2 regions of the Ensifer sp. VA4 genome follow, and region 2 is predicted to be linked to the other one. Evidence: riboswitches for the same ligand, from Rfam matches in the RefSeq annotation. Region 2 holds a riboswitch; the other holds the start of a gene.
The links. Region 2 has a riboswitch for S-adenosylmethionine ahead of AC0C6X_RS02915 (O-succinylhomoserine sulfhydrylase). Riboswitches for the same ligand answer to the same signal wherever they lie in the genome.

Region 1 (15,007 bases), on a different contig from region 2:
CGCCCGACGACGCGTGTTTGGAGAGATTTTCCTTCATTTCTGCGTAGAACTGCTCTAAACGCTACGCAACATTCTTCTGAAATCGAAGGCCTGAAGTTATGGAAAAATTCGTCAAGCTCACCGGTGTCGCAGCCCCCCTCCCCGTCGTCAACATCGACACGGACATGATCATTCCGAAGGATTACCTGAAGACGATCAAGCGCACCGGCCTTGGCAAGGGCCTCTTCGCCGAAGCCCGCTACAACGAGGATGGCTCGGTCAATCCGGACTTCGTGCTCAACAAGCCCGCCTACCAGAACGCCAAGATCCTCGTTGCCGGCGACAACTTCGGCTGCGGCTCCTCGCGCGAACATGCCCCCTGGGCCCTGCTCGACTTCGGCATCCGCTGCGTGATCTCCACGTCCTTTGCCGACATCTTCTACAACAACTGTTTCAAGAACGGCATCCTGCCGATCGTCGTCAGCCAGGCCGACCTCGACAAGCTGATGGACGACGCCTCGCGCGGCTCCAACGCCATCCTCTCGGTCGATCTGGAATCCCAGGAAATCACTGGCCCGGACGGCGGCTCGATCAAGTTCGAGATCGATGCGTTCAAGCGCCACTGCCTGCTCAACGGCCTCGACGACATCGGCCTGACGCTGGAAAAGGCAACCGCCATCGATAGCTTCGAGAAGTCGGCCGCCACATCGCGCCCCTGGGCCTAAAGCGGGCAACATGGCGCGCAAGCTGATCTCCTCGGGTTCGCCCTTCGAAAAGACGGCAGGCTATTCGCGTGCCGTCGCGATGGGCGACTGGTGCTTCGTCTCCGGCACGACCGGCTACGACTATGCCACCATGACCATGCCGGAGACGGTGGAGGAGCAGGCGCGCAATTGCCTCAGGACGATCGAAGGCGCGCTGAAGGAAGCGGGCTTTTCGCTTTCCGACGTGGTGCGCAATCACTATTACGTCACCGATGCCAGCTTCGCCGACCGGGTGTTCCCCATCTTCGGCGAAGTCTTCGGCGAGATCCGTCCGGCCGCAACCATGATCGTCTGCGACCTGATCCGCCCGGAAATGCTGATCGAGATCGAAGTCACCGCCCTTCGTGGCTGACGTCGAGCCCTTCTGCCCGCGCCATCTCCTCTCAAATCGATTCCGAATTAAGCCAATATGCGATAGTCCATGGGCATCGCTTTGCTAGACCTATGCTGAACCGGAAGACGACCATGCAATTCGAAGGCACCACCGACTATATCGCCGACAAGGATTTGATGATCGCCGTCAATGCCGCGATCCGGCTGGAGCGGCCGCTGCTCGTCAAGGGCGAACCCGGCACCGGCAAGACCGAGCTTGCCCGCCAGATCGCCGCCGCGCTTGGCCTCGAGCTCATCGAATGGAGCGTCAAGTCGACCACCAAGGCGCAGCAGGGCCTCTACGAATATGACGCGGTGTCGCGCCTGCGTGACAGCCAGCTCGGCGACCAGCGCGTCAACGAGGTCAGGAACTACATCCGCAAGGGCAAGCTCTGGCAGGCCTTCGAGGCGGACCGGCGCGTGGTGCTTTTGATCGACGAGATCGACAAGGCCGACATCGAGTTTCCGAACGACCTCTTGCAGGAACTCGACCGCATGGAATTCCATGTCTACGAGACCGGCGAGATGATCAGCGCGCGCCAGCGGCCGATCGTCATCATCACCTCCAACAACGAGAAGGAACTGCCGGACGCATTTCTGCGCCGCTGCTTCTTCCACTATATCCGCTTTCCCGATGCCGAAACGCTCGCCCGCATCGTCGAGGTGCACTATCCCGGCATCCGCAAGACGCTGCTTTCGGCAGCTCTTGCCGCTTTCTACGACATCCGCCAGGTGCCGGGCCTCAAGAAGAAGCCCTCCACCTCGGAAGCGCTCGACTGGATCCGGCTGCTCGTCGCCGACGAGGTCGATCCGGCCGATCTCAGGGCCGATGCCAAGACCATGCTGCCGAAGCTGCACGGCGCGCTTCTGAAGAACGAGCAGGACGTGCACCTCTTCGAGCGCCTGGCCTTCATGGCGCGTCGCGACGGATGAGCCCGGACGCGCACAAGGTCCTGATCTATGCCACCTGGCAGGACCGCCTGCTGGTCTTCGACGAGCCGGATTTCCCCGAAATCGAACTACAGGTGCCCGGCGGCACGATGGAGCCGGGCGAGAGCCCGCAAGCAGCGGCTCGGCGGGAATTCATCGAGGAGACCGGGCTTACGCCATTGCAGCCGCTCGTGCACCTCGTCACGCAGGACTATTCTTACTGGAAGGACGGTAGAACCATCTGCCATCGGCGACACTATTTTCACGTCGCCCTTGCCGGCGAGCAACGGCAGACGTGGCTGCACCGCGAGATGACGCCGGATAGCGGCGGCCCTCCGATCCGCTTCCGCTTCTTCTGGCTCGACATCGACGAGGCACGGCATCAACTGGGGTATGGCATGCAGGATGCCCTGGATTTTCTATAGGCCAGCGCATTTGCCCTCCCCCTAACCCTCCCTGGGAGAAGGTCGCGGCAGCGAGATGAGGGGCCAGCCCCACCCCGAATCGTTTTTCTTGACCCCCGCGTCCCACTCGCGCTATCAAAATCCCCGTGGTGATTTGGCCGGCCGGCTTGCAGCCACGTTAAACAAGTCGCTAAAGGGCCGAGGAAAGTTGGATTTCCGAGGACCGGTCGCGATCAATCGCCGCCGGTTTTTTTGTATTGATCGAGTGGAAGCCCATGCCCATCAAGATTCCCGATACACTGCCCGCTTTCGAAACCCTCGTGCATGAGGGCGTGCGGGTGATGACCGAGACCGTGGCGATCCGTCAGGATATTCGCCCGCTCCAGATCGGGCTGCTGAACCTCATGCCCAACAAGATCAAGACCGAGATCCAGATGGCGCGCCTGATCGGCGCCTCGCCGCTGCAGGTGGAACTGTCGCTCGTGCGCATCGGTGCCCACCGGGCGAAGAACACCTCGGAAGATCACCTGCTCTCCTTCTATGAGACCTGGGACGAGGTGAAGGGCCGTAAGTTCGATGGCTTTATCATCACCGGCGCGCCGGTCGAGACGCTCGAATACGAGGACGTCACCTATTGGGAGGAACTGAAGCGGATCTTCGACTGGACGGCGACCAACGTGCACTCGACGCTCAATGTCTGCTGGGGCGCGATGGCGGCGATCTACCATTTCCACGGCGTGCCGAAATACCCACTCGCCGAGAAGGCCTTCGGTGTCTACCGTCACCAGAACCTCAACCGCTCCTCCGTCTATCTCAACGGCTTCTCCGACGACTTCGCCGTCCCGGTCTCGCGCTGGACCGAGGTCCGACGCGCCGACATCGACAAGGTGCCGAGCCTCGAAATCCTGATGGAATCGAAGGAGATGGGCGTCTGCCTCGTGCACGAGAAAAAGGGCAACCGGCTCTACATGTTCAACCACGTGGAGTATGATTCGACCTCGTTGTCGGACGAATACTTCCGGGACGTGGACGCCGGCGTGCCGATCAAGATGCCGCACGACTATTTCCCGCATAACGACTCGACCCTGCCGCCGCAGAACCGCTGGCGCAGCCACGCGCATCTCTTCTTCGGCAACTGGATCAACGAGATGTACCAGACGACGCCCTATGATCTCTCGGAGATCGGCACCGGAGAAAGTTGAGGCTTAGCGATGTTCGTCCCCTTCTTCCTCGAACTCAAGGCGGCGAAGGTCCCGGTGACGCTCCGGGAATTCCTGTCCCTGATCGAGGGGATGGAGGCGGGCATCGCCGCCTTCGACGTCGAAGCCTTCTACTACCTGGCGCGCACGGCGCTGGTGAAGGACGAGCGCCATATCGATCGCTTTGACCGGGTGTTTCAGCACTGCTTTTCCGGGCTGGAGGCGGTCAATCCGATGGAGACGGGCGAAGAGGCCGTCATCCCCGAGGATTGGCTGCGCAAACTCGCGGAAAAACACCTGACCGAGGAAGAAAAGCGCCTGATCGAATCGCTCGGCGGTTTCGACAAGCTGATGGAGACCCTGCGCCAACGGCTGCGCGAACAGCAGGGCCGGCATCAGGGCGGCTCGAAATGGATCGGCACTGCCGGCACCTCCCCCTTCGGCGCCTATGGCTACAATCCCGAAGGCATCAGGATCGGCCAGGACCAGTCGCGCCATCGCCGCGCCGTCAAAATCTGGGACCGGCGCGAGTTCAAAGACTATGACGACACGGTCGAACTCGGCACCCGCAACATCAAGGTAGCGCTGAAACGGCTGCGGCGCTGGGTGCGCCAGGGTGCTGCCGATGAGTTCGACCTTTCCGGCACGATCCGCGCCACCGCCGAGCACGGCTATCTCGACGTGGTGACGCGGCCCGAGCGCCGCAATGCCGTGAAGCTCCTGATGTTCTTCGATGTCGGCGGATCGATGGACGATCACATCCGCATCGTCGAGGAGCTGTTCTCTGCCGCCCGCGGCGAATTCCGCCACATGGAACATTTCTACTTCCACAATTGCATCTATGAGGGGCTGTGGAAGGACAACCGGCGCCGGCGCGCCGACATCACCCGCACGACGGAGGTGCTGCGCACCTTCGGTGGCGACTACCGCGCGATCTTCGTCGGCGACGCCTCGATGAGTCCCTACGAGATCAGCCATCCCGGCGGCTCGGTCGAACATTGGAACGACGAGGCCGGCGCGCTCTGGCTCTCGCGCATGACGGCACATTTCCCGCGCTCGATCTGGCTCAATCCCGTGCCCGAGCAGCACTGGGGCTACACCCAGTCGATCGCCATGGTGAGAAAGCTCTTCGAAGGGCGGATGTTCCCGTTGACGCTCGCTGGCCTGCAGGATGCCACCAAGCAACTATCCCGCTGAAATGACGGCGAATCCTACAGCGCCGCGCCTCTTTCGAGACGCGCCAGGGTCGCCGTGGCTCTGCACTAAGATTTCCGGTTGCCGCATCCTCGGAAATGACGCAGGTTGCTGTGGTCACGAAGAGGGAGCCAGCGGTGAATATGCATCAGAACACGGAAGTTTTCGGCCACCTGCCATCCGGCGAGCCGGTCCATCGTGTGGTGCTCTCCGGCGGCGGCCTTACAGCGCATGTGCTGACCTGGGGCTCTGTCATCCAGGATCTGCGGCTGGAAGGCCATGAGCCGCCGCTGGTGCTCGGTTTCAGCGACCTCGAAAGCTATCTCGCCCATTCGCCCTATCTCGGCGCCACGCCCGGACGTTACGCCAACCGAATCGGAAACGGGCGCTTCACGCTCGACGGCGAGGCCTATCAGCTCGAACTGAACGAGAAGGGCGTCACGCACCTGCATGGCGGCAGCGACAATATCGGTAAGCGCAACTGGACGATCGCCCGCCAGGCGCCCGACAGCGTCACGCTTGTGATCACCGATCCGGACGGACGCGCCGGCTATCCCGGCAATTGTCAGGTCACCTGCACCTACGCGCTGAAGCCCGGCGGCATTTTGAGCGTCGTCTATGAAACCGAGACCGATCGGCCGACGCTCGCCAATGTCTGCCAGCACAGCTATTTCAATCTCGACGGTAGCGCCGACGCGCTCGGCCACGACATCATGATCGCAGCCGACCACTATCTGCCGACCGACGAACGGCAAATCCCGACGGGCGAGATCCGTGCGGTCGAGGGCACCGCCTTCGATCTCCGGGAAATGACGCCGCTTCGCTGCCAGACCGAAGGCGAGCGCATCGCCTACGACCACAATTTCTGTCTTTCGAACGAGCCCATGGCGAAACACTCGGTGGCGCTGGCCCGCAGCATCAATTCCGGCGTCACGCTCGAAGTGCTGACCACCGAGCCCGGCGTGCAGCTCTATACCGGCGCAAAGCTCGACGTCCCCGTCCCCGGCCTCGAGGGCCGCCGGTACGGCCCCTTCGCCGGTTTCTGCCTGGAAACCCAGATCTGGCCGGACGCCATCAACCATCCTGATTTCCCGAGTGCTGTGCTCAGGCCCGGTGAAACCCGCCGGCAGGAGACGGATTACGTCTTCATGAAGAGCTGAGTGCGACCTGCACGGGCGCTGACGATCTCTACAGCGCCGCGCGTCTTATCAGACGCGCAAAGGTCGCTGTAGGACTTTGATTTGCTGCATGTCTTCGTCCTTAAATCGAGGTCGATTTAAGGAGACATGCAGTAGTGAGGGAAGGGTACGAGCGGCCCAAGGGAGCGGCGTCGTGTTCGGCAGAGCGCACCTGTTCGCACGGCGCTGCGGTCGGCCTCGAGGTGCAACGTGCCTTACGGCAGATGCCGTCTCATTTCCAAAAAATCTGTGAAATGAAATGGTTGGGAGAAATTGGAGCGGGTGAGGCGATTCGAACGCCCGACCCCAACCTTGGCAAGGTTGTGCTCTACCCCTGAGCTACACCCGCTCACTTTCCGCGGCCCGGGGGTAGTCGGTGGACCGTGGCGTCGGCGCTGTCTTGCGGCGACGGGCGGTATATGGCCTAAGCGATTTTGGAATGCAACAGGGAAATGACGAGAAATCGAATATTTTTTTGGAGGCCCCCAGCAAAGCCCGGAAATGCCGCGTTTTCGGTGATCGTCGCCGCCTGTGAGATTGCGCCCCGATGGGCTTCTCCCCTAAAGCAGGATCGAAATCGAATGCCCGAGGGATGAGAATCATGAGTGAATCACAGCCGAAGACCGCCGAAGACCTCTTTCGTTTTCTCGACGGACTTGGGATCGAGCATAAAACCAAGAACCACGAGCCGGTATTCACCGTCGCCGAATCGGTGGCGCTGCGTGACGAGATCCCCGGCGGCCACACGAAAAACCTTTTCGTGAAGGACAAGAAGGACAACTATTTCCTCCTCACCGTCGAGGAGCACGCGACGGTGGACCTGAAGACCGTTCACCAGGTGATCGGCGCGGCGAGCCGGGTCTCTTTCGGCAAACCGGAAAAGCTGATGGAATATCTGGGCGTCATTCCGGGGGCCGTGACCGCCTTCGGCGCGATCAACGACACCGGCGGCAACGTCAAGGTCATCCTCGATGAGGAGCTGATGAAGTTCGACATCGTCAACTGCCATCCGCTCTCGAATGACGCGACGACCTCGATCGCATCCAGGGATCTGCTGCGCTTCATGGAAGCGACCGGACACGAACCGCTTGTCTTGAAAGTCACGGCCTGACATACGATCTTTGGCGCGAATGCAAAAAGCCGGCCAGCGAGCCGGCGAGGAGAGAAGAATGACGGGCAGCGACAATCCCTATGCAGGGTCTTTCGGCACTCAGATGACGGGTTCGGCCTCCTTCGGCCAGCCGGCGGCCGCGTCGAATGGTGACCTGATCAAGGAAACCACCACCGCCAACTTTGCCAAGGACGTGCTCGACGCCTCCCGCCAGCAGCCGGTTCTCGTCGATTTCTGGGCACCCTGGTGCGGCCCCTGCAAGCAGCTGACGCCCGTAATCGAAAAGGTGGTCACGGAAGCCGCAGGCCGCGTCAAGCTCGTCAAGATGAACATCGACGATCATCCCTCGATCGCCGGCCAGCTCGGCATCCAGTCGATCCCCGCCGTCATCGCCTTCGTCGGCGGACGACCGGTCGACGGCTTCATGGGCGCGGTGCCGGAAAGCCAGATCAAGCAATTCATCGAAAAGATCGCCGGCCCCGCGGTCGACGACAGCAAGGCCGAAATCGAAGCCGTACTCACCGATGCCAAGGCGCTGCTCGATGCCGGCGACGCCCAGAACGCCGCCGGCCTCTACGGCGCCGTGCTTCAGGCCGATCCCGACAACGTCGTGGCGATCGCCGGCATGGTCGATTGCATGATCGCCCTCGGCCAGTTCGCCGAAGCCCGCGAGGCCCTTTCCGGCCTGCCGGAAGATCTCGCCAAGGACGCAGGCATCGCAGCGATCGGCAAGAAACTCGACCAGATCGAGGAAGCGCGCAAGCTCGGCGATCCCGACGAGTTCGAGCGGCGCCTTGCGGCAAACCCCGACGATCACGAGGCGCGGATGCTGCTCGCCAAGATCCGCAATGTCGAAGGCGACCGGACGGCTGCCGCCGACCACCTGCTGACGATCATGAAGCGCGATCGCGGCTTCGACGACGACGGCGCCCGGCGCGAACTCCTGTCCTTCTTCGAGGTCTGGGGGCCGAAGGATCCGGCAACGGTCGCCGCGCGACGCAAACTCTCGTCGATCCTGTTCTCCTGAACCGTCAGGCTTGGCCTAAAATAGGGCGCCGTCGGTGCCCTTTTTTGTGCGCACCTGATCACGATCCGCATTCCCCCATGAAGATCGATGTGCCCGTCTCTTGAGATTTTCAAGGAATGCACCATCTTTTGGTCTGGTGACCACGCTTCCTCGGCGGGGCAAGAGCGGATACCTGCAGGGTCTATCGGAAAATGCACGTCGGAAATGCACGCTACCTCGGTCCTCAGGACTTGCCGGAGATCATTCCGGTGTTTCCGCTGACCGGTGCGCTGCTGCTTCCCGGTGCCCAGCTTCCGCTCAACATCTTCGAGCCGCGCTATCTCGCCATGCTCGATGACGCGCTTTCCGGCAACCGCTTGATCGGTATCGTGCAGCCCTCCTTCTGCGAGGGCCGCAACGAGACCGCCACCGGTCCGACGCAGGCACTCTGCGAGGTCGGTTGCATCGGCCGCATCACCTCCTTCGCCGAGACCGGCGATGGCCGCTACATCACCTCACTCACGGGGGTCTGCCGCTTCCGGCTGTTTTCGGAGGTAAGCGGCACGCGCGGCTACCGCCGTTTCCGCATTGGCCCCTTTGCCGCCGATCTCGAGAACCGCGACGACGAAACCCTGGTCGACCGGGCAGCTCTGCTTGCCGCCTTCAAGGCCTATCTCGAAGCCAACAAGCTCAAGGCCGACTGGGAAAGCGTCGAACGGGCGAGCAATCGCACCCTGGTCAATTCCATGGCGATGATGTCGCCCTATGGCCCTGCGGAAAAACAGGCGCTGCTCGAAGCACCCGACCTCAAGACACGCGCGGAAACCTTGATCGCCATCACCGAGATCGTGCTCGCGCGCGACTTCGGCGATATGGACAGCATCCTGCAGTGAAGCGAGCGACGGATAATGGATATCAACGCCAGCAAGGTCGACCCGAAACTGCTTGAACTGCTCGTCTGCCCGCTGACGAAGGGCCGCTTGAGCTACCACGCCGAAGCCAACGAACTCGTCTCGGAAAAGGCCCGCCTCGCCTATCCGATCCGCGATGGCGTGCCGATCATGCTGGTCTCGGAAGCGCGCAAGATCGAGGATTGAGGTCGCGGCGGCTCGGCCGATTTGACGAACGCGGGACTTCGCAGTTGCCCCTCATCCGCCTGCCGGCACCTTCTCCCCGCAAGCAGGGAGAAGGAACGCCGCTGCACCTCCTGCACTTCAGCAGCAACCGTTCCCTGCCCAATTGTTGTTCGATGGCCGAATACCAAGTGACGCCGCAAAGACATGCCGAGTCCCCTCTCCCCGCCTGCGGGGAGAGGGTGAGGGGCAATCCCAAGGTCGGTGTTCAGATCGGCTGACCCGACAATAGCCGTGGATCCGCCTCACCGGCGATGCCGGCGGCCTGGCGGATGAAGAAATTCTTGAGAGACGGCAACCGATCGACGATACCGAGGCCGAAATCGCGGGCGATACGGACCGGGGTGATGTCGTTGGAAAACAGCCGGTTGAGCACGTCGGTCGTAACTCCCATGCGGAAGGTGTCGAAACGCCGCCAGGTCTGGTAGCGCTCGAGCACCGCGAGCGAGCCGATGTCGAGCCCGAGTCGGTCAGCCTCGACGATCGTTTCCGCCAGAGCCGCGACGTCCTTGAAGCCGAGATTGAGCCCCTGTCCCGAGATCGGATGAATGCCGTGGGCCGCATCGCCGGCAAGAGCAAAGCGCGGCTTGACGAAATCGCGGGCGAGCGTCAGGCCGAGCGGAAAGGCTCGTCGTCCGCCGACCACCTTCAGATGTCCGAGCTTGTGGCCAAAACGGCGCTCCAGCTCCTCCTCGAACAGGAAATCGTCTCCCTTGACCAGCCGTTCGGCGTCTTCGGTGCGCTCGGTCCAGACCAGCGACGAGCGATTGTTCTTGAGCGGCAGCGTCGCAAACGGACCGGCCGGCAAGAAATGCTCCTCCGCCGTGCCGTCGTGCGGCCGCTCGTGCTCGACCGTCGTGACGATGCCGGACTGGCCGTAGTCGAACTCGACCGTCTTGATGCCGGCGGCATCACGCAGCCTGGAGCGCACGCCGTCACAGGCCACAAGCAGGCGCGCTTCCAGTTTTTCGCCGCCGGAGAGGGTGACGTCGACCGCATGGTCGCCGCTTTTGAAGGTTTCGACCATCGTCGACTGGCGATTGACGACGCCGAGTTCGTCGCATGCTCCACGCAGCGCGCCGACCATTGCCGTGTTCGGCACCATGTGGGCGAAGGGCCGGCCATTGCCGCCGTCGCCATCGAAGGTCAGGAACACAGGGCGCACCGGATCGGCCGCCTTCGAATCGGTAATCACCATCCGGCGGATCGGCTCGGCCTCCGGCGCGATCTGATCCCAGACCCCGAGCACGTCGAGCATGCGTTCGGCAGCCGACGCCACCGCCGAGGCGCGCTGGTCCTTCTTCCAGGCGCCTTCCGGTGCACCGTCGATCACCATCACATCGAGATGCGGCGCCGCTTTCTTCAGGGAAACGGCGAGCGAAAGGCCGACATAGCCGCCACCGGCAATCAAGATATCGAGCATCGGCTTTCTCCCGTCGCACTTGAGCATCGTTTTATGTCTATATAGATCAATGCCATCGACGTTCCTACCATCGGAGACAGCCGAAATGTCGCGCCCCACTGAGACCGCCACGCCCATGGATGCGCTGCTCGCCATTCTCAACCTCGAGAAGCTGGAGGAAAACCTGTTCCGGGGCTTGAGCCCGCAGGTCGGCTGGCAGCGGGTCTTCGGCGGCCAGGTCATCGGCCAGGCGCTGGTGGCGGCCCAGCGGACCGTCGACGCCGGCCGCTTCGTCCATTCGCTGCACGCCTATTTCATGCGGCCGGGCGATCCATCGGTGCCGATCATCTACGAGGTCGACCGTATCCGCGACGGCTCGAGCTTCGCCACCCGCCGTGTGGTCGCCATTCAGCACGGCAAGGCGATCTTCTCGATGTCCGCCTCGTTCCAGTACGACGAGGACGGTTTCGACCACCAGATCGAGATGCCGAAGCTGCCGATGCCCGAGACCTTGCCGGGCGAACAGGAGCTGAAGGAGAAATTCCTCGTCCGCGCGCCGGAAGCGATCCGGCGCTACTGGGAGCGGCCGCGGCCGATCGAGATCCGCCCGGCTTCGCTGCACCACTATTTCACCCGCAACGACGGCAAGCCGATCCAGGACGTCTGGGTCAAGGCGGTCGGCACGGTTCCGGACGAGCGCCATATCCAGGCGGCCATCCTTGCCTATCTCTCCGACATGACCCTGCTCGACACCTCGCTCTATGCGCACGGCACTTCGGTTTTCGACCGGAACCTGCAGGTCGCAAGCCTCGATCACGCCATGTGGTTCCACCGTCCCTGCAAGATGGACGACTGGCTGCTCTATACCCAGGACAGTCCGAGTGCACATGGTGCCCGCGGGATGACCAGAGGCAGCCTTTTTACGCGTTCCGGCGTGCTGATCGCCTCCGTCGCCCAGGAAGGGTTGATCCGGAAAAAGGCATCTGAATAGAAAACGGGCAGATTCAATAATCTGCCTATTTTTTGATCTTCTAAATTGACGAATTTTTAGTACGCCGTAGCACCCGTGCTGCGGCTTTCGTTTTTCTTCTTGTTTTTCATAATCTTAGCGGAGGCGTCTGAATCTGGCACGCCCCTTGAATGTCATTGTCCGGTTGCACGGCGCTCTGGCGCTCCGCAGCAAGGAGAGACGGCCTCCGCCGGAGGCGAACAAGGATGAAACCAGATGAAAATTGTGATGGCCATTATCAAGCCGTTCAAGCTCGATGAGGTTCGCGAAGCCCTCACTGCTGTCGGCATCCAGGGCCTGACCGTAACCGAAGTCAAAGGCTACGGCCGCCAGAAGGGACATACCGAAATCTACCGCGGCACCGAATATGCCGTGAGCTTCCTACCGAAACTGAAGGTCGAGATCGCAGTCCCCTCGGAGCTCGTCGACAAGGCCGTGGAAGCGATCGCTGCAGCCGCCAAGACCGGCCAGATCGGCGACGGCAAGATCTTCGTCTACGCCATTGACCATGCCGTGCGCATCCGCACCGGCGAAACCGATTCAGAAGCGTTGTAAATCACGCCGTTCAGGGAGCACTACTCGATGTCATCAATGAAATTCTCCACCTCTCTCGGACGCCTGGGCGCACTGACCGCCGCCCTGCTTGCGCCGGTTGTTGCCTTCGCCCAGGAAGCGGCGCCGGCCGCAACAGAGGCTGCCGCGGCCGTCCCGGTTCCCGACAAGGGCGATACCACCTGGATGCTCTTGTCCACCATCCTCGTGCTCCTCATGACCGTTCCGGGCCTTGCCCTCTTCTATGGCGGCCTGGTGCGCGCCAAGAACATGCTGTCGGTGCTGATGCAGGTTCTGATGATCACCGCGATCGTCATGATCATCTGGGTCACCTACGGCTACTCGCTGGCCTTCACGGACGGCGGCTCGCTCAACCTGTTCGTCGGCGGCCTGTCGAAGATGTTCCTGGCCGGCGTCGACACGACCACGCTCGCCGAGAGCTTCTCCAAGGGCGTGTTCATCCCCGAATACGTTTTCGTCGTCTTCCAGATGACTTTTGCCTGCATCACGCCGGCGCTGATCGTCGGCGCCTTCGCCGAGCGCATCCGCTTTTCGGCCGTCGTGCTGTTCGTCATTCTCTGGGTCACGTTCGTCTACTTCCCGATCGCCCACATGGTCTGGTTCTGGGGCGGCCCGAGCGCTTATACCGCTCCGACCGGCCTGATCTTCTCCTTCGGCGCGATCGACTTCGCCGGCGGCACGGTGGTTCACATCAACGCTGGTATCGCCGGTCTCGTCGGCGCCATCCTTCTCGGCAAGCGCACGGGCTATAAGAAGGAAATCATGGCGCCGCACTCGATGACGCTCACCATGGTCGGCGCGTCGCTGCTCTGGGTCGGCTGGTTCGGCTTCAATGCCGGGTCCAACCTCGAGGCCAACGCCTATGCCGGCCTCGCGATGATCAATACCTTCCTCGCAACCGCCGCCGCCATCATCTCCTGGGCCGTCGTCGAAACGCTCGTCCGCGGCAAGGCCTCGATGCTCGGTGCAGCGTCCGGTGCCGTCGCCGGCCTCGTCGCCGTCACGCCGGCTGCCGGCTTCGCAGGCCCGATGGGTGCGATCGTGCTCGGCTTCATCGTCTCGCCGGTCTGCTACTTCTTCGTCGACGTCGTGAAGAACAAGTTCAACTACGACGACAGCCTTGACGTCTTCGGCGTGCACGGCGTCGGCGGCATCCTCGGTGCCATCGCCACGGGCATTCTCGTCAATCCGGCCCTCGGCGGCGCAGGCATCGTCGACTACTCCACCGCGGATTTCGCCGCCGGTTATGCCGGCACGGCAACCCAGGTCCTGTCGCAGCTCAAGGGCGTGCTCGTCACCGTGGTCTGGTCCGGTATTGGTTCGTTGATCATCTTCAAGGTGGTGGACGCAATCGTCGGCCTGCGCGTCTCCGTCGAAGCCGAACGCGAGGGCCTCGACCTCTCGTCCCACGGCGAAGCCGCCTACCACGCCAGCTAAGTGCATCGTGGCGCCACAAACGGCGCCACCCAAGTCCCGTCGCGATCCGTCTGATGCGGATCGCCTTTGGCCCGGATCGCAAGATCCGGGCCTTTTTTTCTTTCGGCGCCTACAGAAGCCCAGCTCACCGTTATTTTAGCGGCAACTACGCATGGTTAATGTCGCATTAACCGTACTCCGCTTAGGTTGATTCCATGGCACGCAATGTGCCCTCGATATCGACACGGGCAGCAGGCAATATGAGCAGAAGCAATCCGGCAACGCTTGACAGCCGTTCCAACCGGTTCGTGCTAACCACCTTCGTTTGGCGACAGATCGCGTCGCTGGCGGGCTTTGCGCTGTTCGGCGCATTGGCGCTGGCTGTCGCGGCGCTATCGACATGGAACGTCGCCGATCCGAGCTTCTCCTATGCCACATCGGAAGCGCCGACCAATGTGCTTGGTTATCCGGGTGCGGCCTTTGCCGATATCTTCATGCAATTTTTCGGCCTTGCCAGCGTCGTCGCGCTGCTGCCGGCCGTTGCCTGGGCGCTGGTGCTGATCAGCGGCAAGCGCTTCGACAAGATCTTCAAGCGCCTCGGCGTCTGGTTCATCGGCTCCGTGCTTGCCGGTGCGGCGCTGAGCTGCGTCCCCGCCCCCATCACCTGGCCCTTGCCCAATGGCCTCGGCGGCGTCTTCGGCGACATGATTCTCCGTTTTCCCGCACTCTTCACCGGGGCCTTCCCGACCGGCACGCTCGCGACCGTGCTTGCCTGCATCTTTGCGGCACCCGCCGCCTGGGGCCTGATCTACAGCGCCGGTCTCATCGGCGTCAGCGACGAAGAGGAAGACGAGGAGGTTGTCGAACCGACGCCGAGCAAGGCGCGTACCGTTCGCGACGAGCTGGACGAGGACGACAGCGAAGGTCCCTTCACCCTGCTGATGGGCTCCTTCGCCCATATGCGCTACACGATGCACGCGCGCGTGCGCCGTATTTTCGGCATGAGCGGCACGCGCAGTTCGCCCAAGCGCCAGTATGACGAGCCTTACGACTTCAACAATGACGAGTTCGGCACGCTGAACGAGCCGGTCCGGCCGAAGCCGATGGCTGCCGGCGACCGCATCGAACCCTCGCTCGACCGCTCCGAACGCCGCATCGTCACGCCCCCGCCGATCATGGCCGACGGTGAGGACGATGATCCGTCCTTCGACATCGACGAGTGCCGCCCCGCCGGCATCCTGCCGGACGACGAGGACGACGATCCGGCATCCGACTGGGCGCCGCGGGCAGCGCCGCCGAAGCAGGGCCTGCCGAAATCGGGCTCGCGCGTGGCAACG
Region 2 (15,007 bases):
TCGCTGTTCCGCGAGCTGCTGACCTACATGATGGAAGATCCGCGCAACATCACGCCCTGCACGCATCTTCTGTTCTGCGCCAAGAACATCGAGCGCATCGGCGACCACGCGACCAACATCGCCGAGACGATCTATTACATGGCGACGGGTGCCCAGCCGGAAGGCGAGCGCCCGAAGGATGACAATACGTCGACGTTGGGCTCGGTCAACGACTGAGCGTTAGACGCGCCGTTCGCAATGCATGCCCCGTGAATATCATCTGGTCGCGGCTCCGGTCGCGGCCCCGAATGCCTGTATCTGAAGCATGCGGCTTTCGCACCGCCTTTGAAAATGGCGGAACTGCTCCAGTTTAGAGTGTCTGAGCACCGGTCCGGCCATTGAGCCGCACGGCGCTCGCGGTAAGGAGACGTTACCTGATGTTGCCAAAAATCGCCGTGGTCGAAGACGAAGAGGCGCTGAGCGTCCTGTTGCGTTACAATCTGGAAGCGGAAGGCTTCGACGTCGATACGATCCTCAGGGGGGACGAGGCGGAGATCCGGCTCCAGGAACGCCTGCCCGACCTTCTGATCCTCGACTGGATGCTGCCCGGCGTCTCCGGCATCGAGCTTTGCCGTCGGCTGCGCCAGCGGCCGGAGACGGAGCGGCTGCCGATCATCATGCTGACGGCGCGGGGCGAGGAAAGCGAGCGCGTCCGTGGTCTCGCGACCGGTGCCGACGACTATGTGGTCAAGCCCTTCTCGACGCCGGAGCTGATGGCTCGCGTCAAGGCGATGCTTCGCCGGGCGAAACCCGAAGTGCTCTCGACGCTGCTGCGCTGCGGCGACATCGAGCTCGACCGGGAAACCCATCGCGTCCATCGCCGCAGCCGCGAAGTTCGCCTGGGGCCGACGGAGTTCCGCCTGCTCGAGTTCCTGATGTCCTCTCCGGGCCGGGTCTTCTCACGCTCGCAATTGCTGGACGGCGTCTGGGGCCATGACATCTACGTCGACGAGCGGACCGTCGACGTGCATGTCGGCCGCCTGCGCAAGGCGTTGAATTTCTCGACCATGCCGGACGTCATCCGCACGGTCCGCGGCGCCGGCTACTCGCTCGAAAGCTGAGCGGGGCGAACAACAGGCAATAAAAAAGGGGCCGCTCAGCCCCTTTTTTGTTCCTGTGCGCAGCCTCAGCGCATCCGCCGACGCTCGGCCGACGGCTGGTAGGCAAGCCGTGCATGGAAGTTGCAATAGGGCGAGGACTCCGGCGAGTCATTGCCGCAGAAGTGGAATTCTTCCTTCAGCGGATCGCCGATCGGCCACTTGCAGGTGCGTTCGGTGAGCTGGGTCAGCTCGAGGCGGCGCGACATCGGCACGACCACATCGGTGCTGATGCTGAAGTCCTGCTCGGCCACGAGATCCACCTCGATCTCTTCCTTGAGGACGGTGGCGCCGGACGGACGGGCAACGGTGCGGGTCGAAACACGCGAGGCGTAGTTCGGGGCGCGCGGGGCCGAGGTCGGCCGCTTCGGGCGGGCCGCCGCAGTGGTGCTGCCGCCAGCCTTGGCGCGTCCGGGAAGGCTCAGGCGATGAACCTTGCCGATGACGGCGTTACGGCTGACGCCGCCGAGCTGCGCCGCGATCTGGCTTGCGCTCAGGCCCTCGGACCAAAGCTTCTTCAGTTTCTCCACCCGCTCGTCAGTCCAGTTCATCTCTGCACTCTCCGTTCTCAGCGTTGGGGATGGCAGAATCCCTCACCGCACCCCGGCTGAACCCCGAGGTTGCAAACGCGATAACTCTTTTGGTGACTAGGTCCGCCGCATGCGTCTAGTAATTGAATGTTAACGTACTGACCGCCGGACTCCGTGGCAAGAGTCCGGGGAATCGCGCCGAATCGAATTCGTAGTTTTCCCCAACTTGCTCGATCAGCGTTGCATTTTTGCAAGCCCTTCCGGACGATTTTTTCGTCGCAGGGAAACGGGTCTCGCCATCGCGCTGCAAGGCTTGGTTTTGTTGACATTGCGGTGCGAAATGGGAATAGTGCCTGCGCCGCCGAAAGGCGGCATTTTTGATTTTTATCGGGCCGCATGAAGCTGCGGGATCGATGCCGATTGGAGTGAAGGAGAGCCTCGCATGACTGCAACCACGCCGCTTTACGATACCTACATGCGCGCGCCGTTGCGTTTCGAGCGAGGAGAGGGCGTCTGGTTGATCGCCGAAGACGGCTCGCGCTACCTCGATTTCGCCGCCGGCGTTGCCGTGAACTCGCTCGGCCACGCGCATCCGCATCTCGTCGAGGCGCTGAAGGCGCAGGCCGAGAAGGTCTGGCACCTTTCCAACCTTTACGAGGTTCCGGGGCAGGAAAGCCTTGGGCGCCGCCTGGCCGCCGTCACTTTCGCCGATCGGGTTTTCTTCACCAATTCCGGTGCGGAAGCGCTGGAATGCGCGATCAAGACGGCGCGGCGCTACCACTTCGCCAACGGCCAGCCGGAGAAGTTTCACATCATCACCTTCGAGGGTGCCTTCCACGGCCGCACGATCGCGACGATCGCCGCCGGTGGCCAGCAGAAGTACATTGAAGGCTTCGGACCAAAGGCCCCTGGCTTCTACCAGGTTCCGTTCGGCGACATCGCGGCCGTCAAGAATGCGATCACAGAAGAGACCGCCGCGATCCTGATCGAGCCGATCCAGGGCGAGGGCGGCATTCGTCCGGCGACGAAGGAATTCCTGCAGGAACTGCGCGCGCTCTGCGACGAGTTCGGCCTGCTCCTGATCCTCGATGAGGTGCAGACCGGCGTCGGCCGCACCGGCAAGCTCTTTGCCCATGAATGGGCGGGTATCCGCCCGGATATCATGGCCGTTGCCAAGGGCATCGGCGGCGGCTTCCCGCTCGGCGCCTGCCTGGCGACGGAAGAGGCGGCCGCCGGCATGGTGGCGGGCACGCATGGCTCCACCTATGGCGGCAACCCGCTGGCGATGGCCGTCGGCAATGCCGTGCTCGACGTCATCCTCGCTGACGGCTTCCTCACCCATGTGCGCGATGTCGCGCTCGTCTTCCGCCAGGGACTTGCCTCGCTGAAAGACCGCTACCCGGACGTCATCGAGGACATCCGCGGCGACGGCCTGATGCTGGGCATCAAGGTGAAGGGTCCTTCAGCCGATCTCTTGAAGGAAATCCGCGCCGAGAAGCTCCTGGCCGTGCCGGCCGGCGACAATGTGCTGCGTCTGCTGCCGCCGCTGACGGTGACGGCGGAGGAAGCACGCGAAGGCCTCGCACGCATCGAGCGCGCTGCCGAAGCAGTGCGGAAGGCCGGCGGCAACGCCGCTGCTTGACGGATAGGACCGACGCCGACACAGGGTGTTAGAATGATCTTCGTGCGTTCACGCGGAATGCGTGGCGCACCAGGGATCGATTTTTCAGACAGGAACCGAGTACGATGCCAGGCACCAGACATTTTCTCGATCTTTCGGCCGTGACGGCCGCCGATCTCCGGACGATCATTGACGACGCCCGCGTCCGAAAGGCGGCGACCAAGGCCGGAACCGCGGAGAAGCCGCTCGCCGGCAAGATGCTGGCGATGATCTTCGAAAAGCCGTCCACCCGCACACGCGTGTCCTTCGATGTCGGCATGCGTCAGCTCGGCGGCGAAACTCTGTTCCTGTCGGGCACGGAGATGCAGCTCGGCCGCGCCGAAACCATCGGCGATACGGCCAAGGTCCTGTCGCGCTATGTCGACGCGATCATGATCCGCACCACTGACCACCGGCGGCTGCTGGAATTGGCGGAGCATGCGACGGTGCCCGTCATCAACGGCCTGACCGACGATACCCATCCCTGCCAGATCATGGCCGACATCATGACCTTTGAAGAGCACCGCGGACCGGTGAAGGGCAAGACGATCGCCTGGACCGGCGACGGCAACAACGTCCTGCATTCGCTGATCGAAGGCTCCGCCCGTTTCGGCTATCGCATGAACATGGCTGTGCCGCTGGGCTCCGAGCCGCAGGACAAGATCCTGAACTGGGCCCGCAACAACGGCGGCGAGGTCCTGCTGTGTCACGATGCCGAGCAGGCGGTCGCCAACGCCAATTGCGTCGTCACCGACACCTGGGTGTCGATGAACCAGGAGCATCGTGCCCGCGGCCACAACGTCTTCCAGCCTTTTCAGGTCAATGAAGCGCTGATGAAGCACGCGGCCTCCGATGCGCTGTTCATGCATTGCCTGCCGGCCCATCGCGGCGAGGAGGTGACCGACGAGGTGATCGACGGCCCGCAGTCGGTCGTCTTCGATGAGGCCGAAAACCGCCTGCATGCGCAGAAGTCGATCATCGCCTGGTGCATGGGGCTCGTCTAAGCCCCTTGCCGGCAGGTGCGCGCTGGCGCAGCGCTTCGGTGGCTGCTGCGGGAGCGCGCGCTATTGACATCGCCGCTGTGCGACACGATCTAGGCGGCATGTGGGGCGCTCCTGACAGCAGTGAAGCGCCGACTGCAACGGGGTTGTGCGCGGCGCGTTGGCGAACGGCACACCCCCGATGGACAATCCGTTCATCGCGGGATCAATTGAGACAGCGGGCACGTTGCGCCGGGGGGATAGGAATGTCCCGGGCGTAACGCAGTTGGCTGATGCAAGGAGCAAGACATGACTGACATGACACCAGGGCTTGGTGAATTCGACTTTGCCGGTGACGATCACGTCGTGCCTTTCCAGGTGGAAGGTCTCGATGTGCGCGGCCGCGCCGTGCAGCTCGGCCCGATGCTGGACGCAATTCTGGAGCGCCACAACTATCCGCTTCCGGTCGCGCGGCTCGTTGCCGAAACCGTTGTGTTGACGGTGCTTCTCGGCACCTCGCTTAAGTTCGAAGGCAAGCTGATCGTCCAGACGAAGGGGGACGGTCCGGTCGATCTAGTCGTCGCCGACTTCTCGACGCCGGACCGCGTGCGCGCCTATGCCCGCTACGATGCGGATGCGCTGGCCGCCGCCGAAAAGGATGGCCGCACCCTTCCGCATGAATTGCTCGGCAAGGGCGTGCTCGCCTTTACCATCGATCAGGGCGCTCATACCCAGCGCTACCAGGGCATCGTCGCACTTGACGGTGCCACGCTGGAAGAAATCGCCGGCGTCTACTTCCGCCAATCGGAGCAGATCCCGACCAAGGTCAGGCTCGGCGTCGCCGAGCTGCTCGATCGCGATGAGAACGGCAAGCCGCGCCATCGCTGGCGCGCCGGCGGCATGGTCGCGCAGTTCCTGCCGGAAGCGCCCGAGCGCATGCGCCAGCCTGATCTCTCCGGCGGCGACGGCGATAACGGCGAAAGCGTCGTCAAGGACGACGATCACTGGGCGGAAGCCAAGGTGATGGTCGAGACGATCGACACCGACGAGCTGACGGACCCGACGGTCGGAACCGAACGCTTGCTCTACCGGCTGTTCCACGAGCGCGGCGTGCGCGTCTATGAACCGCAGGCGGTTTATGACCGTTGCAGTTGCTCGCGCGAGAAGCTCCGTTCGGTGCTCGCCAATCTGGAAGCGGATGATCTCGAAAGCACCATCGAGGATGGTGTCGTAAAGGTCACCTGCGAATTCTGCTCGACGACCTACCGTTTCGAAGCAAGCGAAGTGCAGCCGCAGGAGCAGGCGTGACTCCGGACAAGCGCGTCGCGATCCTTCAGAATCGCCCCTTGCGCTTTAAGCCCTTGATATTTCGCATGTCGTTATCGCAGGATCGCTGCACGTTTTGGCGCGACATGCTTTAGTTCAGGGTACGCACGAGCCCGGGTGAATCGAGCGAGAAGGCGGGGATGGCCACGTTGAAGGTCTCTCCGCCTTCTGATTCCATGCTGTAGTGGCCGAACATCACGCCCGATGGCGTATCCAGCGGGCAGCCGGACGAATATTCGTAGGTATCGCCGGGATTGAGCAGCGGCTGCTCGCCGATCACGCCGGGACCGCTGACCTCATCGACCTGTCCGTTCTCGTCCGTGATATGCCAGTAGCGGGTCATCAGCCGCACGGCTGCGTCGGAATGGTTGGAAATGACGATGCGATAGCCCCAGACATAGCGGCCGTCATCAGGATCCGACTGCTCTTCGAGATAGTACGGCTCCACCGTAACTTCTATGTCGCGGGTCAAAGCGCGATACATGGGCAACACCTTGCTTCAGGTCTTTCAGGGTATTCTACAGCAAGATGGTTTCGTCAAGAATAACGGCAAGATTGTGCATAGCCATTCTGGGGCAATGGCTTGCGGCATCATGATCGGGTGTTTGAGCCCTCTCGTTCCCGCTGCCACGGCGTAACGCGGGGGGGGGCGCCGCGAGGGATCGACGGCCGCCGCCTGCTGCGACGGCCGTAGGTTTCGGTGGGGCGTCTCAGGCCTTGACGGCCTTCAGCGCGCGGGCGAAATCCTCGACAACGTCCTCGCTGTCTTCGATCCCGGCGGAGAAGCGCACCGTGCCGGCGGAAATGCCAAGTTCTTCGCGGGCCTCGTCGGTGAGGTTCTTGTGCGTCGTCGTTGCCGGATGGGTGATCAGGCTCTTGGAATCGCCGAGGTTGTTGGAGATGCGAACGATCTCGAGCGCATTCTGCAGCGCGAAGGCTGCCTCCTTGCCGCCCTTCAGTTCAAAGGCGACGAGGGTGGAGCCGCCAGTCATCTGCTTGGCAATGATGTCCGCCTGCGGGTGATCCTTGCGGCCGGGATAGATGACCTTGGCCACCTGCGGCTGCTCTGCCAGGAAGTCGGCGACGCGGCGTGCGGTTTCCGTCTGCTGGCGTACGCGCAGCGGCAGGGTCTCGATGCCCTTCAGCAGCGTCCAGGCATTGAACGGCGACATGGCCGGGCCGGTGTGGCGGAAGTAGTCGTGCAGGTTCTCGTCGATCCATTCCTTGTCGGAAAGCACGACGCCGCCGAGGCAGCGGCCCTGGCCGTCGATGTGCTTCGTTGCGGAGTAGACGACGATATGCGCGCCGAGTTCCAACGGTTTCTGGAAGAGCGGGGTCGCGAATACGTTGTCGACGACGACCTTGGCGCCGATCTGGTTGGCGAGCCTGGCGACGCCGGCGATGTCGATCACTTCGAGTGTCGGGTTGGTCGGGCTTTCGAGGAAGAAGACCTTGGTGTTCTTCTGGATCGCCTTTTCCCAGTTCGCCAGATCGCGGCCGTCGACCAGCGTGCATTCGATGCCGTATTTCGGCGCGAGCGTTTCGACGACCCAGCGGCAGGAGCCGAAGAGCGCGCGCGCGGCAACGATATGATCGCCGGCCTTCAACTGGCAGAGGATCGCCGCGGAAACGGCAGCCATGCCCGAGGCCGTGGCGCGCGCGTCTTCGGCGCCTTCCAGCATGCACATGCGCTTTTCGAACATGTCGTTGGTTGGGCTGCCGTAGCGGGCATAGATGAAGCCCTCGGTCTCGCCCTTGAAGCGGGCTTCGGCCGCTTCCGACGTTTCGTAGACGAAGCCCTGGGTCAGGAAGATCGCTTCGGAGGTTTCGCCGTGCTGCGAGCGGGTGGTTCCGCCATGAACCAGTTGCGTTGCCGGGCGCCAGTTTTTGCTCATGTGACGATCACTTTCAAAAACAAAAAAACCGGCCGCGTGAAGGGCCGGTTTGACACCCGGCCTTTTTAGCTACTTGTTTAACGTGGCTGCAAGCCGACCGGCCAAATCACCACGGGATAAAGCTCCAATACTGCTTGGGTGCGCTTGCGTCAATTCCCGGAGTTTGGTTTTGTCTCGCAACTGGAAAGAGGACTGCAATGGGCCGCGACACTGGGATTTTGGCCGACCGCGCGATCGCCGCGCTGTTCGAAACGGGACGCCTGAAGAGCGAGAGGCCGCTGGATGCCGATCAGATCCAGCCGGCAAGCCTCGACCTGCGCCTGGGCGCCAAGGCCTTTCGCGTCCGCGCGAGCTTCATGCCCGGCCCGTCCCACCTCGTCGCCGACAAGCTTGACCGGCTGAAGCTGCACGTGGTCGATCTGACCGACGGCGCGGTGCTGGAAACCGGCTGCGTCTACATCGTGCCGCTGATGGAGAGTCTGGCGCTGCCTGCGGGCATGTCGGCCTCGGCCAATCCGAAAAGCTCGACCGGCCGCCTCGACATCTTCACCCGCGTCATCACCGACCGCGCCCAGGAATTCGACAAGATCCCGGCCGGCTACAGCGGTCCGCTCTATCTCGAAATCAGCCCGCGCACCTTCCCGATCGTCGTGCGCCGCGGTTCGCGCCTGTCGCAGATCCGCTTCCGCATGGGCCAGTCGCTGCTGTCGGAGCAGGAGTTGCTGGCGTTGCACGAGAGCGACGTTCTCGTGGCGAGCGAGCGTCCGAATGTCAGCGGCGGCGGCATTGCACTGTCGATCGACCTCAAGGGAACCGGCCCGGACGGCCTGATCGGCTACCGCGGCAAGCACCACACGGCGGTCATCGACGTCGACAAGAAGGCGCAGCACGCGATCTTCGACTTCTGGGAGCCGCTCTACAGCCGCGGACGCGACGAGCTGATCCTCGATCCGGACGAGTTCTACATCCTCGTCTCGCGCGAAGCGGTGCATGTGCCGCCGCTTTATGCGGCCGAGATGACGCCGTTCGATCCGCTGGTGGGCGAATTCCGCGTGCACTACGCCGGCTTTTTCGATCCGGGCTTCGGCCATGCGTCTGCCGGCGGCAGCGGCAGCCGCGCCGTTCTGGAGGTCCGCAGCCACGAGGTGCCGTTCATTCTCGAGCATGGGCAGATCGTCGGCCGGCTGATCTATGAACACATGCTGGAACGTCCTGACGGCCTCTACGGCCTCGGTGTCGGCTCCAACTACCAGGCGCAGGGCCTGAAGCTTTCGAAGCATTTCCGCGCCGAGTAGGGGATTTTGCACGGGACCCTCGTGCGATACCGCGCAAGGGTCCTTGACAGATCGTCCCGGTTCGGGAAATTTCGCAAGTCTCGCGGGTGTAGTTCAGTGGTAGAACGCCAGCTTCCCAAGCTTGATGTCGTCGGTTCGATCCCGATCACCCGCTCCAATTCTCGCTGATCTTTGTGTTGCCTCGTACTTCTAGAGGCTATGGCAAGTTGCGATCGCGACGGATAACTTGGTACGCGATGAATCATCAAGCGGTTCTAAGGGCCGCCCCCTGCCACATGAGACGTGCCGGTCCGCTGCCCATGAGATTTCTTTCCTTGTTAACTCTTTGCGCGTCCTTGATCGCAACGCCGCTGGCGGCACAGCCGAAGGACCTGCCCATTCTGTTCGATGCGCGCGAGCGTATCGCCAAACCCGATCTCACGGGCCTTGCCCGCTTGCGCTTCCTGACGACCGTGGACTTTCCGCCGTTCAACTTCATTGATCAGTCCGGCAAGCTCTCCGGTTTTCACGTCGATCTCGTGCGCGAGATCTGCCGCGAACTCGATATCGAAGCCAAATGCCAGATCCAGGCCGTGACCTATGCGGAACTTCTGCCGGCGCTGGAAGAGGGGCAGGGCGAAGCCGTTGCCGCCGGCATCGCCGTCGGCCCGGAACTGCGCCAGCGTTTCGGCTTCTCGCGCGCCTTCATGCGGCTTCCGGCGCGCTTCGCCATCAATTCCAAGGCGGCCGGCGCCGTGGCAGGTCCGCAGGACCTCAGGAAAAAATCCGTCGGTGTCGTGGCGGGTACGACGCATGAGGCCATGTTCAAGGCGTTCTTCCCGAGGATCGAGGCCAAGGTCTTCCCGGATCGCGACGCCATGCTGGCCGCGCTGCAGAAGGGTGAGGTGCCGGCGGTCTTTTCCGACGGCTTGCAGCTTTCCTTCTGGGTCCCAGGCACAACAGCCGGCGGCTGCTGCGCGCTCGTCGATGGCGCCTATTTCTCGCAGCGCTTTCTCGGCGAAGGCCTGACGATCATGAACCGCAAATCCGAACCGGCCCTGACCCAGGCTATCGACCACGCGTTGCTGGCGCTGTCGCGCAGCGGCCGGCTCGAGGAAATCTACCTGCGCTACTTCCCGAACGGCATTTACTGAGTGCCAGGTGGGCTTGGCGTGACCGCCAACGAATGACAGGGCTACCGGCGGAAGCGGGCAAGCGCACCGCGCTCGATTGCCGCGCAGGTGAGCTTGTCGAGACCCAGGCGATCGCGCAGCAATTGCAGCAGCCGAATCTCTTCGTTGCGAATCCGCTGGTCCGCCGCGGAGATTTCGACGGCGAGTGCATAGGCCGTCTCGTGGAATTTTTCCGGAAGCGCCTCACGCACGATCTCCAGGACGATGTCCAGCCCTTCGGGAGCCGCGAGCTGGGCGGAGCATTCGTGGCCGATATGGACGAGCCGGTCCTCGTCGAACCCGTCGAAAACGGGCAGGAACTGCACGAGCCGACCGATGCGGGCGAATTCGTCGTCGCTCATCTCGCGGTCGACCGCCGACATCATCACCATGACATAGACGAGAGCTTCGTGGTGACTGAGGCTTGGCAGCATGGGGCTTTCCGACGGTAGAGCAATTCCAGGAAAGGCGTGAAGCGGTTTCCACCCGGATTGCGGAGTTTCAAAGAGCCGGATCATCCCAATGAAAAAGCGAGACGATCCGGACAATTGAGAACTGGGAATTGCCGCGGCCGTTTACAAGTCCGGCTGCGGCTCCTCCATCCCGGTGCCGAGGGTTGGATCATCTGATGTCATCGGCGTTTGGCTGAAGTCGCGCGGATCGTCGCCATGGAAGCCGAGCTTTGCCTGGCGTGCGGCGTCGGCCCGTTTCTCGAGCGGCGAGCCGGGTACGGGCGTTGCCCAGCCATTATCGACCAGCCAGGCCGCGAGGTCCTGCCCGCCGAGCGAGCAGGAAGCCGTGGCCGATGGGCCGGCGCCTCCCTCGGGCATGTCGCAGCTCACCGCACGGGCGCGCAGAAAGTTCCGGAAGGCAGTCCGTGCGACGATGCCGCAGGGCCAGCTCTTCCCCCCGGTTTCGCAGGTTCTCTCCGCCTGCTCGGGCTCGATGCCATCGATCTGCAACGTCAGCTTGTCGAACTGGATCACGCCGGCGGCGATCGCCACGGGGCGATAGAGGATAGTCGGCCCGGCGGTCTTCGCTTGCTTCTCCGGTTCCGACAAGGGTGCGCGCGGCTCCGCCCGTTCGAGCGGTGCGCTGGTGACCGTGTCGGGCAGGCCGAACTGTTGCGGCTCGATGGCGCGTGCGGTTTTTTCCGTCGTCGGGGGCTGCGGTTGCTCGCCGGTCGCAGACGCGTCTGGCGCGGAAGCGCCGCCAGAGGACGTGCCGGGATCGAGTGGCACGTCTTCGCCCGTTTCGGCCTGATCCGGGGCCGGCTCGATTTCCGTCATGTCGGGCGTTTCGAGAACGAGGTCCGGCGTGGCGGCACTCTCGCGGTCACGGATGGCGGCCGCACCCGCATAGAGGATGCCGGTGAAAAGCGCGATCGCGGCGATGCCGCCGGCAAGGGTGTATAAATGCTGCCGCATCAGGAAGAACGTCCTATTGGCTGGCCCAGATGATCCGGGCGATCCATTCGATCTGGCTGATCTCGAAGCTCCTGTTCGGGTGCTCCGGGTTGAGGGAAAGGAGCTCGATCGTGCGCGGCGTCTGGCGTGTCAAGACCTTGGCCATGACCTCGCCTTCGCGCGTCTTGACCACCACACGGTCACCGCGCCGAACCTGCGCGCCCGGATCGACGATCAGGGTGTCGCCGTCGCGGTAAAGCGGCATCATGCTGTCGCCCTGGACCTCGAGCGCGTAGATGCCGGTCCGGCGTTCCGCGGCCGTCGGGAAATCGATCACATCCCAGCCTTGGCCGGCCGGGAAACCGCCGTCGTCGAAGAAGCCGCCCGCGCCCGCCTGGGCAAAGCCGATCAGCGGGATCGCCGCACTCGCCGTCGCCGGGGCAGGGGCCTGCGTACCATCCGGGCTCAACAGGCTGGTGAACTGGTCGATCGTCGCGCCGGTCGCCTCGAGCACCTTGGCAATCGATTCCGTCGATGGCCAGCGTTCCCGCCCGTCGGCAGAGTGGCGCTTGGATTTGTTGAAGGAGGTGGGGTCGAGCCCGGCGCGGCGGGCGAGACCCGAAGGCGAGAGCTGATTGCGCTCGGCCAATGCATCGATGGCGTGCCAGATCGTGCCGTGAGACAACATGCGAAGGATCCGGGCCGAACGGGGCGGCCGCTTGCTGGTTTGTTCTGCACCACACTACCGAAAGCCTGGGTTCCGGTAAAGAATCCGAAGGAAAATAGTCCTTTCTCCGTCATTTGCCTTGGGGGCGGCGTGCCCTTTGCTTTGCTCGACGGACGGGACAGGCTTTCATCGGAGGGAACGCTTTGTTGGCGCGCATGAAACCCGAGTGTCTGCCGTTCGATCGCGGTCACGCCGTGGCCTTTTCTCGCGCTATCCTTGCCACCACCTCTTCATAGGCGGCCTGCAGCATGGCGCGCACCCGCGGCGGTCCATCGAGAGGCGCACCGAGATGGTCGTGCCGAAGCTCGTCCATGAAGCGATCCCAGAGCTCGGGGCCGCCATTTTCCATCAGTTCGGCGCGGATGCTGAGCTCTTCGCTGACCGGCAGGTAGCGCCGTCCCCAGGCGCCGAGCTGGGCCATGATCGGTACCAGCGCGATCGTCATCTCCGTCAGGCTGTAAATGGCCTTCTGCTTGTGGCTGGGGTCGTCGGCCTTGGTCAGCATGCCCTGCTCGACCAGCATCTTCAGCCGGTCCGCAAGGATGTTCGACGAGATGCCCTCTTGGGATCGCAGCAATTCTCGGAAGTGCCGTTTACCGCCGAAGATCATGTCACGAATGATGAGCAGGCTCCATTTGTCGCCGAACACTTCGAGCGAAAGATTGATCGGGCAACCCGAGCGAATGTCGTCCTTCATTGGCACCTCTTCAAGACCGCTTGCATTATCGCATCAGTGTGGCTACTGTGCAACTGCTTTCAAAATTATAGCGGTTTTAAAATTAAATCAGTTAGACGAGGCCGTCACCGATTACCGGCTCAGAGGAGACGAGGAACATGACCGACCGATCGATTGAACATTCGAGCTTTACCATCGAGCGCAGCTTCAAGGCGACGCCGGAGCAGGTGTTCAGGGCGTTCTCCGAGCCGGCTGCAAAGGAACGTTGGTTCGTCACTGCTGACGGCTGGCCGGTGGCCGAATTCAGCCACGACCTCCGTGTCGGCGGCCGCGAAAGCGGTCGCTTCAGCCAGGACGACGAGACGATCTACTGCGACGACACTGTCTATCTCGACATCGTCGAGAACCGCCGGATCATCTTCACCTATGCGATGACAGAGAACGACAGGAGGATTTCCGCCTCCATCGCCACGGTCGATATCGGGCCTGAGGGTCGTGGATCGCGCCTTGTCTTTACCGAGCAGGCCGCCTTCCTCGATGGGCTCGACAAACTCGAATACGACGTGAGGGCTGGGAACGGTTGATCGACGCGCTGGCCAAGGAAGTCGGCGAGACGGCTGCGGCGGCCTGACGGCTGTCAGGTTCTCGCAGGGAAACTGAGGTATTCCTGAAGCGCGATCCGGTCTTCCGTTGATGCTTCAATGCATGGCCGCGATCGCGCTGCCGGCAATTCCCATGGAAAAGAACGTGAGGCAGACGGCGGCAATCCGGCGCGGCAGATGTGATGCCGACAAACCTTTCGACATCTGTACCAGCATGGCGCCGGCGCCGATCCAGCTCGCGCCGACGGTGACGACCAGCAGTGAGAAGCCCGCGATCCAGGGCCAGATGGCTGCCAGTCCGGTTTGCGGCAGCAGCACCAGCGCGACGATCAGCGCCTTCGGATTGAGCAGCGTCGTGACGAAGACCTGACGGATGGAGATGACGACACCTTCGCTGCGCTCGGCATCGGTGGTCCAGAGCGCATAGGCGAGGTAGAGAACCCAGCAGGCGGCGACGAGCCTGAGCGCAAGGCCGAGCTGCGGATGGGCGGCGAGGAATGGCGCCAGAAGCGCCACGGCCGGAATGATGACGGCGAGATAGCCGCCGAGCTCGCCGATCAGCAACGGCAGCGAACGGCGGAGCCCGACTGAGGCGCCGGAGAGCCAGAGCAGTGTGTTTGTCGGCCCCGGCGTTGCGAGCAGGATCAGGGCGGCAAGGGCAAAGGCGAGCGGTTGCATATCGTTGGACCTGGTTTCGTGGCCGTTATCGCCGTCTTGTAGCAACCGCGCAAGCGCCCGGTCTTGATCTCCATCAAGCGCGCTCCGATCCTTCCAGGAAACCATCCCAAGAAATCGCCACAACCGGTCGCGAAACACCCCTTCCGCGTGTATCCCGGTCGCGCTATCAGACCGTCGCTGCCGCTCTTCTTCCCGCCGGCGCGATCGAGGCTTCCATGAACAAGACCGTCCTGTCAGGCATCGTCATGACGACGTTTTCCTATTTCCTGTTCTCGTTGCAGGATGCGTCGGTCAAATGGCTCGTCGTCGGCTATTCGGTCTGGCAGATCCTGTTTACCCGCAGCATCACCATCCTCGTGCTTTGCCTGGTCATTGGCCGCGGCAAGCTGGTGCGCAGCGCCGTCGCGTCCCCGGTGATCAAGCCGCTCTTCGTGCGCAACCTGCTGCTGCTCGCCGCCTGGCTCTCCTATTTCAACGCGGCGCGCGATCTCGGCCTCGCGGAGATGACGACGCTCTACTATGCCGCGCCGATCATCGTGACCCTGCTCGCCGTGCCGATGCTGAAGGAAGACGTGCCGCCGATCCGCTGGTTCGCCGTTTTCGTCGGCTTCGTCGGCGTGCTCATCGCCTGTGATCCGCTCGGCACCGGCATGAAGCTGTCGCTGCCCGTGTTCCTGGCGCTCACCGCCGCCGTCTTCTGGGCGATCGGCACCGTCATGCTGCGCAAGACCGCGCTCCAGGAAACGACCTTGGTGCAGATGACCATCTCCAACGTCTTCTTCATCGCGATGACCGGGCTTGCCGTCGGCTTCTTCTGGACGCCGCCGGCGCTCTTCGACGTCGCCCTGATGGCGGGCACCGGCGTCATTGCCGGCATTGGCCAGTTCGCGCTGTTCGAGGGCATGCGCCGGGCGCCGATCTCGGTCATCGCGCCCTTCGAATACA

Region 1: linked by a shared signal. The riboswitch ahead of metA (homoserine O-acetyltransferase MetA) and the one ahead of AC0C6X_RS02915 (O-succinylhomoserine sulfhydrylase) in region 2 are both predicted to bind S-adenosylmethionine.

The regions. Positions count from the first base shown of each region.
Region 1 is NZ_JBVQPO010000004.1:251,598-266,604, reverse strand. It holds gene leuD (3-isopropylmalate dehydratase small subunit) at 99-704, shown strand; gene AC0C6X_RS08420 (RidA family protein) at 715-1,095, shown strand; gene AC0C6X_RS08415 (AAA family ATPase) at 1,209-2,048, shown strand; gene AC0C6X_RS08410 (NUDIX hydrolase) at 2,045-2,470, shown strand; SAM riboswitch at 2,586-2,663, shown strand; gene metA (homoserine O-acetyltransferase MetA) at 2,725-3,651, shown strand; gene AC0C6X_RS08400 (vWA domain-containing protein) at 3,661-4,845, shown strand; gene AC0C6X_RS08395 (aldose epimerase family protein) at 4,986-6,002, shown strand; tRNA gene AC0C6X_RS08390 (tRNA-Gly) at 6,295-6,369, opposite strand; gene AC0C6X_RS08385 (prolyl-tRNA synthetase associated domain-containing protein) at 6,622-7,131, shown strand; gene trxA (thioredoxin) at 7,190-8,158, shown strand; gene AC0C6X_RS08375 (LON peptidase substrate-binding domain-containing protein) at 8,350-9,030, shown strand; gene AC0C6X_RS08370 (Trm112 family protein) at 9,046-9,234, shown strand; gene AC0C6X_RS08365 (ubiquinone biosynthesis hydroxylase) at 9,479-10,693, opposite strand; gene tesB (acyl-CoA thioesterase II) at 10,779-11,663, shown strand; gene AC0C6X_RS08355 (P-II family nitrogen regulator) at 11,898-12,236, shown strand; gene AC0C6X_RS08350 (ammonium transporter) at 12,264-13,691, shown strand; gene AC0C6X_RS08345 (FtsK/SpoIIIE family DNA translocase) at 13,931-15,007, shown strand, end outside.
Region 2 is NZ_JBVQPO010000001.1:615,461-630,467, reverse strand. It holds gene phoU (phosphate signaling complex protein PhoU) at 1-216, shown strand, start outside; gene phoB (phosphate regulon transcriptional regulator PhoB) at 417-1,100, shown strand; gene AC0C6X_RS02940 (GcrA family cell cycle regulator) at 1,166-1,687, opposite strand; gene AC0C6X_RS02935 (aspartate aminotransferase family protein) at 2,109-3,308, shown strand; gene argF (ornithine carbamoyltransferase) at 3,413-4,330, shown strand; gene AC0C6X_RS02925 (Hsp33 family molecular chaperone) at 4,616-5,614, shown strand; gene apaG (Co2+/Mg2+ efflux protein ApaG) at 5,724-6,116, opposite strand; gene AC0C6X_RS02915 (O-succinylhomoserine sulfhydrylase) at 6,343-7,527, opposite strand; SAM riboswitch at 7,572-7,650, opposite strand; gene AC0C6X_RS02910 (2'-deoxycytidine 5'-triphosphate deaminase) at 7,725-8,822, shown strand; tRNA gene AC0C6X_RS02905 (tRNA-Gly) at 8,905-8,979, shown strand; gene AC0C6X_RS02900 (transporter substrate-binding domain-containing protein) at 9,122-9,955, shown strand; gene AC0C6X_RS02895 (tellurite resistance TerB family protein) at 9,997-10,407, opposite strand; gene AC0C6X_RS02890 (thermonuclease family protein) at 10,549-11,400, opposite strand; gene AC0C6X_RS02885 (S24 family peptidase) at 11,414-12,067, opposite strand; gene AC0C6X_RS02880 (winged helix-turn-helix transcriptional regulator) at 12,294-12,803, opposite strand; partial or broken gene AC0C6X_RS02875 (SRPBCC family protein) at 12,941-13,413, shown strand; gene AC0C6X_RS02870 (LysE family translocator) at 13,481-14,062, opposite strand; gene AC0C6X_RS02865 (DMT family transporter) at 14,278-15,007, shown strand, end outside.